DNA from 2 places in the Blastococcus colisei genome. Region 2 is predicted to be linked to the other one. Evidence: riboswitches for the same ligand, from Rfam matches in the RefSeq annotation. Region 2 holds a riboswitch; the other holds the start of a gene.
What was found. A riboswitch is a leader RNA that binds a small molecule or an ion and turns the genes downstream of it on or off. The one in region 2 is predicted to bind cyclic di-AMP.
Positions count from the first base shown of each region.

Region 1: linked by a shared signal. The riboswitch ahead of FHU33_RS14550 (C40 family peptidase) and the one ahead of FHU33_RS11830 (VldE C-terminal domain-containing protein) in region 2 are both predicted to bind cyclic di-AMP.

Region 1 is NZ_VFQE01000001.1:3,064,343-3,071,629, forward strand. Features, by position in the region: gene FHU33_RS14540 (glycosyltransferase family 4 protein) at 1-980, opposite strand, end outside; gene FHU33_RS14545 (M48 family metallopeptidase) at 977-2,257, opposite strand; gene FHU33_RS14550 (C40 family peptidase) at 2,355-3,323, opposite strand; cyclic di-AMP (ydaO/yuaA leader) riboswitch at 3,449-3,629, opposite strand; gene FHU33_RS14555 (hypothetical protein) at 3,817-4,143, opposite strand; gene FHU33_RS14560 (D-alanyl-D-alanine carboxypeptidase family protein) at 4,221-5,963, opposite strand; gene FHU33_RS14565 (DEDD exonuclease domain-containing protein) at 6,151-7,287, shown strand, end outside.
Region 2 is NZ_VFQE01000001.1:2,495,020-2,502,306, reverse strand. Features, by position in the region: gene FHU33_RS11850 (RecB family exonuclease) at 1-866, shown strand, start outside; gene FHU33_RS11845 (mycothiol transferase) at 883-969, opposite strand; gene FHU33_RS11840 (metal-dependent hydrolase family protein) at 1,067-2,248, shown strand; gene FHU33_RS11835 (HAD family hydrolase) at 2,263-2,982, opposite strand; gene FHU33_RS11830 (VldE C-terminal domain-containing protein) at 2,979-3,881, opposite strand; cyclic di-AMP (ydaO/yuaA leader) riboswitch at 3,896-4,050, opposite strand; gene metH (methionine synthase) at 4,226-7,287, opposite strand, start outside.

The DNA of each region.
Region 1 (7,287 bases), 570 kb from region 2:
CGCGGGTCCACCACGTGCCCCGTGACGCCCTCCCGGACGGTCTCGGGGGCGCCCCCGGAGGTACCGGCGACCACGGGCCGGGCGCACGCGGCGGCCTCGAGGAAGACCATCCCCAGCCCCTCGACGTCCAGGCCCCCGCGCCGGGTCCGGCAGGGCATGGCGAAGACGTCGCCGGCGGCGTAGTGCCCGGGCAGCTCCGCCGGATCGACCGGACCGGTGAAGAGCACCGAGCCGGTCAGGCCGCGTGCGGCCACGGCCCGACGGAGCGAGGCCTCGGCCGGCCCGCCCCCCACGAGGAGCAGCCGGGCGTCCGGACGCCGGACCAGCACCCGCGGCCACCCGGCCACCAGCACGTCCTGGCCCTTGCGGGCGACCAGCCGGGAGACGCACACCACCACCGGCGCCGACCCGAGGCCGTAGCGCTTCCGGACGGCGGCCCCGTCGGCGTCGGGTGTGAACCGCTCGACGTCGACCCCCGGCGAGAGCTGGGCCAGGCGGGTGCGCCCGCCCAGGGCGGGAGCCAGCCGGTCGCGGGTGTAGTCGCTGATGTAGGTGACGACGTCCAGCCCCGAGGCGATCCGCTGCATCACCTGCCGGCTGCCCGGCAGCGCCACCCAGCCCGTCTCGTGCCCGTGGGTCGCCCCCACCAGGTGCCGCACGCCGGCCGCGCGCAGCGTCGGAGCCATGAGGCCGAGGGGTGCGGCGGCGCCGAAGAAGGTGGTGTCGCACCCGTGGCGCCGGGCAAGCTCGACCGCGGCGCGACCCGCATGGCGGGTGGGCAGCAGCATGCCGGTGGGCAGCCGCACGACCGGATACGGCAGCGCGGCGTCGTACTCCTCCCATCCGGGCGACCGGGAGGCGAGCACCACGAGCGACTCCGGTGGCCGCCTCGCCAGCAGCTCGGCGACGAAGGTCTGGATGCCGCCCTGGCGGGGCGGGAAGTCGTTGGTGACGACGAGGGTCCGGCCGGGGCCGCTCACGGGCGCTCCAGTCGGGCCCAGTCCGCGGCCATGGCCAGCCGCTGCGCCACGGTCGGGTGGGAGCCGAAGAGCCAGTGCCACGCGTCCGGCGGATCCGGGTCGTTGAGGTTGGAGCCGGCCAGGTCCTGCTGCATGGCGGCGAAGGCTTCCGGATCGCCGGTGAGGTCGAGAGCACGTACGTCCGCCCGCGACTCGACCTGCCGGGAGACCGCGTTCTGCACCGGCGTGGAGAGGAGGGTGCCCACCGCCATGAGGAAGAGCAGCAGCGGGATCACCCGGGGATCCCCCGGGCCGTCGGCGCCTGCCCGCCGGAGCAGCCGCGGTGCCGAGAGCAGCCAGCCCAGCGCCGCCACGCCGGCTCCCGCTCCGAGCGCCCCCATGAGGGTCCCGGCGAGGACGTCGTCGGTGGCCACGTGCCCCAGCTCGTGGGCGACGATCGACTCGACCTGGTCGTCGGGCAACCGGTCCAGCACGGTGTCGTAGAGGACGATCCGGCGGGTGGAGCCGAACCCGGAGACGTAGGCGTTCAGTGCCGTCGTACGCCGGGAGGCGTCCGACACCAGCACGTCCTCGACCGGCGTCCCGTTCTCCTCGGCCAGCTCGAGCAGGTCGCTGCGCAACTGACCGGCCGCCAGCGGCTCGAACCGGTTGAAGGCCGGCTCCATCAGGACCGGCCAGAGGAACGAGCCGACGACCACCAGCGCGGCGGCCCCGGCCCCCGCCCACGCCCACCAGGTCCTCGGCAGCCGTCGGGCCAGCAGCACCAGCACGAGCACGCTCACGGCGGTCAGGCCGGCGTCGATCGCCGTGGAGACGCCGACATCGCGCAGCCAGAGCCCCCAGCTCCGCGTGGACAGCCCGTAGCGCTGCCGCACCACCTCCCCGTAGGCCGAGAGGGGCAGGGTGACCAGCCGCCCCACGACGGCGAGCGCGAGGACGCCGAGCAGCACCTGCCAGACCCATCCCCCACCGAGCGGTGCGGTGACCGCCCGCACCAGCCGGCCGCCGGCCCGGGTGAGGCCGAGCAGCGCCGAGACGGCCAGGCCGAGCAGCAGCGAGGCCACGGAGGCAGGACGGAGCGCCGCCGCGAACGCCTCGGCGCGGTCCACCTGCTCCGGCGAGAGGCCGGCGGTGGGGTCGACCGGACTGTGCCCGCCCACCGGTTCGGGCAACGGCGTCCAGGGCGTGGTAACGACGATGACGGCGGCGAGCGCGATGCCGAGGATCACCGCGGTGGCCAGCGCGGCGCGAGCACCTTCCCGACCCACCCGGCTCACTCGACCGATCCTATGCGGGGATCCCGGCATCCCCGGACGACGAGGGCCGGCGACCCCACGCGGAGGTCACCGGCCCTGGCCGTGGGGTGCGAGGTCGTCAGCCGATGCGGCGCGCGTGCGTGAAGCCGCTCATCGAGTTAAAGTCCACCACCATGACCGGCTTGCTGGAGGTCGAGGCGTGGACCATCTTCCCGCCGCCGACGTACATCGCCACGTGGCTGGTCGGCTCGTAGTAGAAGAGCAGGTCGCCCGGCTGGAGATCACCGACGGACACCGGGGAGCCCATCTGCGACTGGCTCCTGCTGGAGTGCGGCAGGCTCACCCCCGCAGCGGAGTAGGCGTACTGCGTGAGACCTGAGCAGTCGAACGCGTTCGGACCGCCGGCGCCCCAGACGTAGGCGTCGCCGACCTGGGCGAGCGCCGTGTCCACTGCGACCTGAGCCGCGCCGCTCGGGGCCACGACGCCGCTGGGAGCGGGCTGCGCCTCCGTGCCACCGTGCGCCCGGGCGACCTCCTCCTGCTGGGGAGCGCTCAGCGCCGCGTACTGGCGCTGGAAGTCGGCGATCTGCGCCTCGAGGTCCTCCTGCTGGGCGGCGATCTCGTCGACGGCGCGCTGCGCCTCCGCCGTGGCCTCGTCCGCGGCGGTCTGTGCCTGCTCGGCCGCGGCGGCGGCCTCGGCGACCTCGGCGAGCTGCTGGTTGGTGTGCCCGGCGATGGCATCGAGGGTGCCGAGCTGGTGCACCAGCTCCTCGGCCGAGTCGCTGGTCAGCAGCACGTCCAGCGGGGAGAAGCCCTCGCTGGTGTAGGCGGAGCGGGCCAGCTGGCGCACCTGGCCGTCGAGGGAGTCCAGCTGCGCCTGCGCGTCGGCCGCGGCCTGCTCGGCGCTGGCGACGGCAGCGTGCTGTGCCTCGAGCTGGACCTTGGCCTCGTTGAGTTCCTCGGTGACCACCTCGAGCTCGTGCTCGGCGTCGGCGACGGCCTGAGCGGCCTGCCCAGCGGTGGTGATGTCCCGCGGGTCGGCAGTCGCGGTGCCCGGGAGGACGGTGAAGGTCAGGGCCGCGGTCACTCCGAGGAGGAGACCGGACCGGAGCCATCCGACGTGTCCAGGAGCGGACGGACGAACGGTGGCGGACTGATCAAGGGCGTGCGGCAGTACGGCGTGTGGGGTCGCCACGAGCGGCGGCTCTCCGTTTCTTCCTCGACTACCGCCTACCGAGTTAGCTGACGGGTTCGGGCTGGGAAGACTGGCCCTATCTCCTGCGCACCGGCGAACCGGCCCAGCAGGAGAACTCACCCCAGGACTGCGGTGGGTCCCCGGCTCGCCGTCCGACACCTGTGCAGGCGCCGTCAGGCGATTAGGCGGTGCCCGTCCGAGGTCACCCCTCTGCGGGTGACGACCACTCGGTCGGACCCGGCGACCCTACGACCGTGACGATCATGTGACAAACGGAAGATCTTGTGACGCCTGTGACGAGCGCCCCATCCCGGCCTGTCAGTGCAGGCCAGAGCCGCACGAGCACTCGATGTGACATGGACCGGACCGTTCCGTCCACACGCCCTCAGCCCGTCCTCCAGTCGCCGTCCCGAGCCTCTCCCGAGGGGTCCCGATGACGCAGCGGCGGCACCAGACCGACCTCGGCGAGGGCACGGACGGCCCGGCGCTCGACGTCGTCGAACTCCACGACGACCCCGGCCGGGGGTACGACGACGTCCTCGGCCGCGATGCCCCCCACAGCCGTGTCGGTGCCCGCACCGCGACGCCCGTCGAGCGGGATGACGACCGGGTCGCTGCTCTGCCAGCCCGGGGGCGCCCCGAGCAGGACGGTGACGACGCAGTCGGCGCAGCCCGTCGGGCGCGCGGTGCAGGTGTCGCAATCGATCAGCATGGTTTTCTCCTCCGTGAGTCATCCGCACGGTAGGAGCGGCCACCGACAATTCCGCCGGATCCAGCGCGGCCGGGGACTCAGGTGCCGGCGAACTCCCAGTGCCAGGGCTCCTCGCGCCCGTTGCCGGGCTCGGCCCAGTCGGGGTGGAGGAAGCCGAACCGGCCGGCGTTGGCCTTCATCCAGGCGTACTGCGGCGTGCCGAACCGGTCGATCCCGCCGCAGAGGTCCACCGCCAGGCCCCAACCGTGGTTGCTGGTGCCCGGGACCGCCGCCAGGGCCGGCTTCTGTCCGTAGAGGCGCACCTGGCCGGCATAGGTGCGGTAGGAGTCGGTGATGCAGATCGGCGTCCCGAACGCACCGGCGTACGCGGCCGACAACGCCCGGTAGGCCGCCGCGGCGTCACAGCGCAGTGTGTGGGCACCCGCGCCGATCGGGCACATGGCGCTCGGCGGGATGAGGCCGTTGGGATAGCCGCCCCAGGAGCGCGTGCCGTCGTAGCTGGGCGGGTAGACGGTGTTCCCGCACTCCACGCGCAGCGCTCCGCCGGTGGGACCGGGGGCGGCGACCGGCGCCCGCTGCCCCAGACCCGGGCGCCCGATGCCGAGGACCTGGTCTGCAGGCAGCGTGCGGACCACGACAGCACCGGCCCGCGCGTCGGCGGCCAGCATGGTCCTCGGGTCCAGCGCGATCCCGACGTGGCCGAGTCCCGACTCGGCGGAGCCCAGGAAGACCAGGTCGCCCGGGAGGACGTCGGCCGGGGCGACCGGCGTGGTGGCGGCGAAGAGATCGGCCTGGGTGCCGGGCAGCTGGATACCCGCCGACCCGTAGACCGACTGCACGAGCGATCCGCAGTCCCACGAGTCGGGCCCGGCGGTTCCAGGGGCGTAGGGACGCCCGAGTGCGCCCATCGCCGCGGTGACGGCGCCCAGCGTCTCGGCCGGCAGGACCAGCAGGGACGTGGGCTGCCGGGGCAGCTGGGCCGCGCCGCGCTGGGCACCACCGTCGACGGCCCCGACCGGCACCAGGCCGGCCGGCAGCCCTGCGGGCGGGTCCAGGAGGGCAGCCGCGGGCGGAGGGGTGATGCCGGCTGCGGTCAGCTGCTCGACGTAGGCCCGCCAGTTGGCTGCCGTCCGGTCGTTGACGTCGAGCTGCTCCTGCTGCAGCTGGGCGAGCTGGCGGTCGACGACGCCGAGGGCCTCGTCCAGCTCGTCGGTGACCGCGTCGGCGGCGGCCTCGAGCTCGGCCACCTTCCCGGCGACCGCGTCGGCACGCGCACGGGCCTGCGTCAGCGCGGCCGTCGCCCGCTGCTGCTGATCCAGCGCCGTCTGCCGGAGTCCTGCCGCGACGCCGATGACCTGGGCTGCGTGTCCGTCGACGACCTCCAGGAATCCCAGCGCCGCCACGACGTCCCCCGGATCGCCACCGGACAGCAGAAGGGTCAACGGGGTGACCGCCCCGCCGTCCCGGTAGACCGCCGCCGCGTAGGCGGCGACCGCCCGCTGGTGGACGGCCAGCTCGCTCTCGGCCTCGGACACCACCGCCTCGGCGTCCGCGACGGCCCGCTCGGCCCGCGCCAGCTCCTCCCGCGCGGCGGCCACCTCGGCCTGCTGCTGCTGGAGCCCGGTCTGCACCTCGGCGGCGCGCTGCTGCAGCTCGTCCAGCGCCCGGCTGTCCAGTACCGCCGAGGTGCCGCCGGGCTGGTCGCTGGGTGCCGCCGACGCCGGCGCGGTCACGGCGGCCGCGAGGGCGGCGGCGGCCACCACCGCGAAGGCCGTCCGAACCGCAGTCCCACCAGTGCGCCGCCCGGAGCGCGGGAGCATCAGACCACCTCTACGTGTCCGGGCCGCCCTCGTCCACGGGCGCGGCCCACCGGGGGAGATGGTGTCCTGATCATCCGCGCGCCGCCAGGCGAACCGGCCCGGAACCCCCGCCCGGGCGACATCGGCACGGCCCGGGCCCCCGGCGCGGCATCACAGGAGTGTCATTACCGCGACCTACCGTCCGGCCGTGCCCTCCTCCCCCGCTCTCCCCCGCGATGTTCCCCTGCGGCAGGACCCGCAGCGGTACGAGCAGGTCACCATCGACGAACTCGGCACGCCGCTGGCCGACGTCACGTTCGTGGTGGTGGACCTCGAGACGACGGGCGGGTCGCCGAAGGACAGCGCGATCACCGAGATCGGAGCGGTGAAGGTCCGCGGCGGGCTCGTCCTCGGCGAGTTCCAGACGCTGGTCGACCCGGGCCGGGAGATCCCGCCCTACATCAGCGTCCTGACCGGCATCACGTCGATGATGGTCGCCGCGGCGCCCCGCATCGGCACGGTGCTCCCTGCCTTCCTGGAGTTCGCCCGGGGGGCCGTCCTGGTCGCCCACAACGCCCCCTTCGACATCGGGTTCCTCAAGGCGGCCTGCGCCGAGAACGGCATCGCGTGGCCGGCCGCGGCGTCGGTGGACACCGCGGTGCTGGCCCGCCGGCTGCTCACCCGCGACGAGGTGCCCAACTGCAAGCTGGCCACGCTGGCGCCCTACTTCTCCGCCACCACCTCGCCCACCCACCGGGCCCTGGACGACGCACGCGCCACCGTCGACGTCCTGCACGGCCTCTTCGAGCGGCTCGGCCCCCTCGGCATCACCTCCCTGGAGGAGCTGACGGGGCTGACCCGCCAGGTCGACCCCGAGCGGCTGCGCAAGCGGCACCTGGCCGACAGCGTGCCGCGGGGACCGGGCGTCTACCTGTTCCGCGGTCCGCGCGACGAGCCGCTGTACGTCGGGACGTCGAACGACCTCCGCAGCCGGGTGCGCAGCTACTTCTCCGCCAGCGAGCAGCGCAGCCGGATCACCGAGATGGTGGCGCTGTCCCAGCGGGTCGACGCCATCCCGTGCGCGCACGACCTCGAGGCCGCGGTCCGCGAACTACGACTGATCGCCGAGCACAAGCCGCGGTACAACCGCCGCTCCCGCTTCCCCGAACGGGCGCTGTGGATCCGCCTGACCGAGGAGCCCTTCCCGCGGCTGTCGGTCGTCCGCCGCGTCCGCCCCGGCGCGGGCGTCTTCCTCGGCCCCTTCCCCGACCGGCGCGCCGCCGACGCGGCCGTCGCCGCGGTCCACGAGGCGCTGCCCCTGCGGCAGTGCACGACCCGCATCTCG
Region 2 (7,287 bases):
GTCCCTCCCTGTCGCCGAGCCGGGCGGCCGACTTCAAGACCTGCCCGCTGCTGTACCGCTTCCGCACCATCGACCGGTTGCCCGAGCGCAAGAGCCTGGCCGCCGTCCGCGGCACCCTGGTGCACTCCGTCCTCGAGCGGCTCTACGACCTCCCGCCGGCCGGCCGCACCGTCGCGGCGGCGCAGGAGCTCATCGAGCCGGCCTGGGCCGAGCTGCGGGACGAGCCGGGCATCGCCGAGCTGTTCGCGACGGCGCAGGACGAAGGAGCGGAGACCGACGCGAACGCCCCCGAGTCCGTGGACGCGTGGCTGGCGTCGGCCGGGAAGCTGGTGGAGAAGTACTTCACGCTGGAGGACCCGACCCGCATCCAGCCGGACGGACGCGAGCAGCTCGTCGAGGTGACCTTGCCGGACGGGCTCCTGCTGCGCGGGTTCGTCGACCGGCTCGACGTCGCGCCCAACGGCGCCCTCCGGGTCGTCGACTACAAGACCGGCTCGATGCCCCGCGAGGCCTTCGAGGCCAAGGCGCTGTTCCAGATGAAGTTCTACGCCCTGGTGCTCTGGCGCACTCGTGGCGTGGTGGCCGCCCAGCTCAAGCTGATCTATCTCGGGGACGGCGACACGCTCACCTACGCCCCGGACGAGGCGGAGCTGCTCCGGTTCGAGCGCACCCTGCAGGCCATCTGGGCCGCGATCGGACGCGCGGTGGCGACCGGCGACTTCCGGCCCAACAAGACCCGGCTCTGCGGCTGGTGCGACCACCAGGCGGTCTGTCCCGAGTGGGGTGGCACTCCCCCGCCCTTCCCCGCGGAAGCGGCCGCGGCCGCCGGCTGGCAGACCGTGCTGCCCGTCGTCGAGCGCGCCTGACCGCTCGCCGAGACCGTCACACGGTCGCGCCGTCCAGGGGCTCGCGGATGGCGTCGGCGTGGCCGGCGTGCCAGGCGGTCTGCTCGGCCAGATGGAGGCGCACCCGGTTCAAACCGGGACGTCACCGCGGCGACGACGTCCCACGGGCCGGTCGTCGGCCGCTACCGTCACTGGGCAGAGGCGGTCCCCGGGGAGGCACCGTGCGCGCCTACCGGGCCGATGTCGCCTTCGACGGCGAACGACGACTGCCGGGCGGCGCGCTCGTCCTCGTCGACGACGGCGTCATCGTCGGGGTCGAGTCCGCCTCCTCCCCCACACCCGACGGCTGCCCGGTCACCGACGGCGCGGCGCTGTTGCCCGGCCTCATCGACACGCACGTGCACCTCTGTGGCGACAGCAGCCCGCGGGCGCTGGACCAGTTCGCCGAACTGTCCGCCGACCAGCTGCAGGCGGTCATCACGACCGCGGAGGAGCAGCACCTCCAGGCAGGCGTGACGACCGTGCGCGATCTCGGGGACGACCGGTGGGCTGTCGTCGAACGGTCGCGCACGGGCGACGACGGGCCCACCGTCGTCGCATCCGGGCCTCCGCTCACGGTCCCGGGTGGTCACTGCTGGTCGATGGGGGGCGTCGCGACGGGCCCGGAAGGGCTGCGCGAGGCTGTCCGCGAGCGGGTGGATCGCGGTGCCGGCGTCGTGAAGATCATGACCAGTGGCGGTGTCCTGACACCGGACACCGACGTCCTCGCCTGCCAGTTCAGCCTCGGGGAGATGCGTGCCGTGGTGGACGAGGCCCACGGCCACGGGCTCCCCGTGACAGCCCATGCCCACGGACTCGCGGCGGTGGAACTCGCCGTCGAGTCCGGCGTCGACGGCATCGAGCACTGCAGTTGCCTGACGCACACCGGTGCCCGACTGCCCCCGGCGCTGGCCGAACGACTGGTCGAGGCCGGTACCTACGTCTGCCCGACCGTCGGGCGCGTCCCCGGCGTCGCTCCACCCCCGCACGTACAGGCACGTCTGGCGGCGATCGGGTCGACGTTCGAGGACCACCTCGTGCACGTCGTTGAGCTCGTCAACGCCGGGATCACGTTCCTCGCCGGCACCGACGCCGGGATCGGCCCGTCCAAGAGGCACGGGTTGGTGCCCATGGCGGTCGCCGACCTCGTCGCGTGCGGAGCCCCCGCGACCGAGGCGCTGGCGTCGGCAACCGGCCTGGCGGCCCGGGCGTGCGGCCTGCAGCGGCGCACCGGACGTCTGGCCGTGGGCCTGGAGGCCGATCTACTGCTGGTCGACGGCGACCCACTGATCGACGTGACGGCTCTGCAGCGGCCACGCACGGTGGTGTCGCGGGGCCGCGAGGTGCCGCTGCCCCGCCAGTAGCGGCGGAGCTCCGCTCAGGCGGACGCGTCGGCCATGTCGCCACGGGCCAGGACGTCGGCCAGTCCGGCCACGTCGACGCCGCCGAGGCCGTTCCGCACGGTGAGCCCGGGTGCGCTGGGGATCTCCTGGACGGTCGGGACGCCCAGGACGGCGGCACCTGCGGCGAGACCCGCCGCCACCCCGGACTGCGAGTCCTCGACCACGACGCACCCGGCGGGCTCCACCCCGAGTGCGGCCATCGCCTGCAGGTAGGGCGCCGGGTCGGGCTTGCGCGCCGGCACCTCGTCACCGCAGATGGTAACGTCGAACGGATCACCACCCAGATCGGCACGGATGGTCGTCAGGACGATGTCGGCCAGCCGCCGCGGTGTGGTGGTGACCAGGGCCGACCGCAGACCCGCGGCCCGGACCGCGATGAGCAGCTCGCGCGCACCCGGGCACCAGGAGATGCCGGAGCCAAGGAGCTGCGCCGTCCGGTCCTCGACCCAGCGGGCGTCGGCCAGCAGCTGTTCCTCGGTCCGGGCCAGCCCGAGGTCGGCGTGCAGGATGCTCATCGACCGGCGCATGGTGGAGCCCACCGTGGCCGCCCGGGCGCGCTCGGACATCCTCCCGCCGAGGCTCGCGGCGAGCTCGAACATCGCCTCGCCCCAGTACTGCTCCGTCTCCACCAGCGTGCCGTCCATGTCGAACAGCACGGCTCGCAGCTCACCGACGCCTCGAGCCGCGCGGTTCATCCCCGGTAGTTCACGTGCGGATGGTCCATGTGGTTGGCCGTGGCACTGCCGCGGTTCTCCATCTGCTTCCAGGAGCCACCGGGCGAGCTGAGCATCCGCTGCTGCCAGATGATGTAGTCGACGCCGAGCTCGTCCCAGTGCGCGACGTGGTAGGCGACGATCGCGTCACCGAGGGCCGCGTTCGAGCCGACCATGTAGTCCACCGCCAGCCCGGAGGGGTGGCCTCCCGGATCGGCGGCGCTCGCGCGGGTGCCGCCGAGGGTGATGCTGTCGGCCCCGGGGACGTTGGACACGACCGCGTTGGCGGCTGCCTGTGCGACGGGCCTGAGGGCGCCCGCACTGTTGCTGATCTTCGCGATGACCGTGGCGGTCACGGACGCCGCCGCGGCAGCCGGCGCGGGCGAGGCGGCGGCTGCCGCCTCCGCTGCCTCGGCCGCCTCCGCCGCCGCGGCCGCCTCCGCTGCAGCGGCCGCCTCAGCGGCGGCAGCGGCCTCGGCTGCGAGGCGTGCCTCCTCCGCCGCCTTCGCCGCGGCAGCGTCGTGCTCGGCCTGCGCCTGGGCCGCGGCGGCCGCGGCCTGCTCCGCGTCGCGCTCGGACCGGCTGGCGGCCAGCTGGCCCAGCAGCTCGGAGTCCTCGGGCGCGGGGGCCTCGATACCGGCCCCGTCGATACCCAGGGCATCGGCGACGACGACGGACGCCGTCTGCGTCTCGGCGGTGGCCGGAGCCGGCTTCCCGGCCACCAGGTCGAAGGCGGCGAGCACGCAGACGGTGGCGATGCCGAGGGAGTAGGCCACGCGGGAGCCCGGCGCTGCCAGGCGGCTCGTGCGGGCGAGGCGGACGGAGTCCGTGCCGGTGACGTCGTCGGTGGGCTGTGCGGTGTTCAGGTTCAGGGGCGCCACAGGGGGGCGTCTCTCCGTTCTTCCTCAGCCGCCTACCGAGTTAGCTGACGGGTTCGGGCCGGAAGTTGCCCTACCTGCAGCGCATGCGCGCAGGATTCACCCCAGAGGAACCATGGGTCCCCGGTCTGCTCGCGGCGCTGGGCCGCGCGCAGTTCGGCGGTGTCCGGCGGGGTCCTCGGTCGAGGAACGGGGCCCGGCAGACAGATAACGAAAGTACTACGAAATGTTTACGACGGCCCGTTGTCCTTGCCACACGGCTGAACCCTTGACGGCGGGCGGCGGGCCCCATCGGCTCCGCCCAGGGGCCCGCCCGAGCTTGCGAGGGATGGGGAGGACGGGGTCCTTCATTCGTCCTCCGTGCGATAGCCGAGGTTCGGGGACAACCACTTCTCCGCCTCGGCGACGGTCCAGCCCTTGCGTCGCGCGTAGTCCTCGACCTGGTCACGACCGACCCGTCCCAGCACGAAGTACCGGGAGTCGGGGTGCGAGAAGTACAACCCGCTCACCGCGGCACCCGGCCACATGGCCATGCTCTCGGTGAGCTGGATGCCGGTGGTGGCCTCGACGTCCAGCAGATCCCAGATCGTCTGCTTCTCCGTGTGCTCCGGGCAGGCCGGGTACCCCGGAGCGGGCCGGATGCCGTGGTACTTCTCGGCGATCAACCCGTCGGCGTCGAGGTGCTCGTCCGGGGCGTAGGCCCAGAACTCCTTGCGCACCCGCTCGTGCAGCCGCTCGGCGAAGGCCTCGGCCAGCCGGTCGGCGAGTGACTCCAGCAGGATCGCGCTGTAGTCGTCATTGGCCTTCTTGAACGCCATGACCCGCTCGACGGAGCCCAGGCCGGCGGTCACCGCGAAGGCCCCGACGTAGTCGCGCAACCCGGTCGCCTTCGGCGCCACGAAATCGGCCAGCGACTTGCGTGACGATCCGTCCCGTCCCTCGGTCTGCTGCCGCAGTTGGTGCAGCGTCGTCAGGACGGCGGAGCGCGACTCGTCGGTGTAGACCTCGATGTCGTCGCCCTCGACCTGGTTGGCCGGGAACAGGCCGAGGGCGCCGTTCGCGGTCAGCCACTTCTCGCCGATGATCTGGTCGAGCATCGCCTGCGCGTCCTCGTAGAGCCGGCGGGCGGCCTCACCGGACACCGGGTTGTGGAGGATGTCGGGGAAGCGGCCCCGCATCTCCCAGGCGTTGAAGAACGGCTGCCAGTCGATGTAGCCGCGCAGCTCTTCGAGCGGATACTCGGTGAACGTCCGGACGAACTGGGTCGCCACGTGGTGGACGTGGTCGCAGGAGGGGCCCGCACAGACGTCCATCGCCTGCTGCAGCAGCATGCGCGGCCGCGGCGGGGAGTAGGTGCTCCAGTCGATTCGTGGGGCCGCGGCCCGGGCGGCGGCGATGGGCAGCATCGTCCGGCTGTCCTGCCGGGCGGCGTGCCGCTCCCGCAGGGCCTCGTACTCGGCCGCCGTCTCGGCCAGCAGCTTCGGGCGCTGCTCGTCGGAGAGCAGGGCCGCGACGACCGGCACCGACCGCGAGGCGTCCTTCACCCAGACGACCGGTCCGTGGTACTTCTGCGCGATCTTGACCGCGGTGTGCGCGCGCGACGTCGTCGCCCCGCCGATGAGCAGCGGGACGTCGAAGCCCTGCCGCTCCATCTCCGAGGCGAGGTTCACCATCTCGTCCAGCGACGGCGTGATCAGCCCGGAGAGGCCGATGACGTCGGCGCCCTCGTGCTTCGCGGCGTCCAGGATCTTCTGTGCCGGCACCATGACGCCGAGGTCGACGACGTCGTAGTTGTTGCACTGGAGGACGACGCCGACGATGTTCTTGCCGATGTCGTGGACGTCGCCCTTCGCCGTCGCCATGACGACCTTGCCGTTGGTGCGTTCGGCGTCGCCGGGCTGCTTCTCCGCCTCGATGAACGGGATCAGGTACGCGACGGCCTTCTTCATGACCCGCGCGGACTTCACCACCTGCGGCAGGAACATCTTCCCGGCGCCGAACAGGTCGCCGACGACGTTCATGCCGTCCATCAGCGGGCCCTCGATCACCTCGATCGGCCGGCCGCCCCGCTCGCTGATGAGGGCGCGCAACTCCTCGGTGTCGTCCTCGACGAACGCGTCGATGCCCTTCACCAGCGCGTGCGTGATCCGCTCCCCCGCCGGCAGCGACCGCCACTCCTCGGTCGCCACCTCCTTGACCGAGCCGTCGCCGGCGAAGTCACCGGCGATCTCCAGCAGGCGTTCGGTGCTGTCCGGACGGCGATTGAGGATCACGTCCTCGATGCGCTCGCGCAGCAGCGCGGGCACCTCGCTGTAGACCTCGAGCTGGCCGGCGTTCACGATCGCCATGTCCAGGCCGGCCTCGATCGCGTGGTACAGGAAGACCGAATGGATGGCCTCGCGCACGGGGTTGTTGCCGCGGAAGGAGAAGGAGACGTTCGAGACGCCGCCGGAGACGAGCGCACCGGGCAGGTTCTGCTTGATCCAGCGGGTGGCCTCGATGAAGTCCAGGCCGTAGTTCGCGTGCTCCTCGATCCCCGTGGCGACGGCGAAGATGTTGGGGTCGAAGATGATGTCCTCGGCCGGGAAGCCGACCTGCTCGATGAGGATGTCGTAGGCGCGCTTGCAGATCTGCGTGCGGCGGACGAGGTTGTCGCCCTGGCCGTCCTCGTCGAAGGCCATGACGACGACCGCCGCGCCGTACTTGCGGCACAGCCGGGCGTGGTGGACGAACTCCTCCTCGCCGTTCTTCAGCGAGATCGAGTTGACGATGGCCTTGCCCTGGACGCACTTGAGCCCGGCCTCGATCACCTCCCACTTCGAGGAGTCGATCATCGTGGGCACGCGGCAGATGTCGGGCTCGGTGGCGATCAGCTTCGCGAAGCGGTCCATCGCCTGGACGCCGTCGATCATCCCCTCGTCCATGTTGATGTCGATGACCTGCGCGCCGGCTTCGACCTGCTGCCTGGCCACCGCCAGCGCCGCCGGGTAGTCGCCGGCCTTGATCAGGTTGCGGAAACGGGCCGATCCGGTGATGTTCGTGCGCTCGCCGACGTTGACGAAGAGGCTGTCCTCGGTGACGGTCACCGGCTCGAGACCGGAGAGCCGGAGGGCGGGCTGCACCTCGACGGGGATCCGCGGCTTCCGGCCCTCGACCACGCCGGCGATCGCCGCGATGTGTGCCGGTGTCGTGCCGCAGCAGCCCCCGACGAGGTTGACGAAGCCGCTGTCGGCGAACTCCGCCAGCACCGCGGCGGTCTCGTCGGGCGACTCGTCGTACTCGCCGAACGCGTTCGGGAGGCCCGCGTTCGGATAGCAGGACACGAACGTGTCGGCGATCCGTGACATCTCGGCGATGTAGGGCCGCATCTCCTTGGCGCCGAGGGCGCAGTTGAGCCCCACCAGCAGCG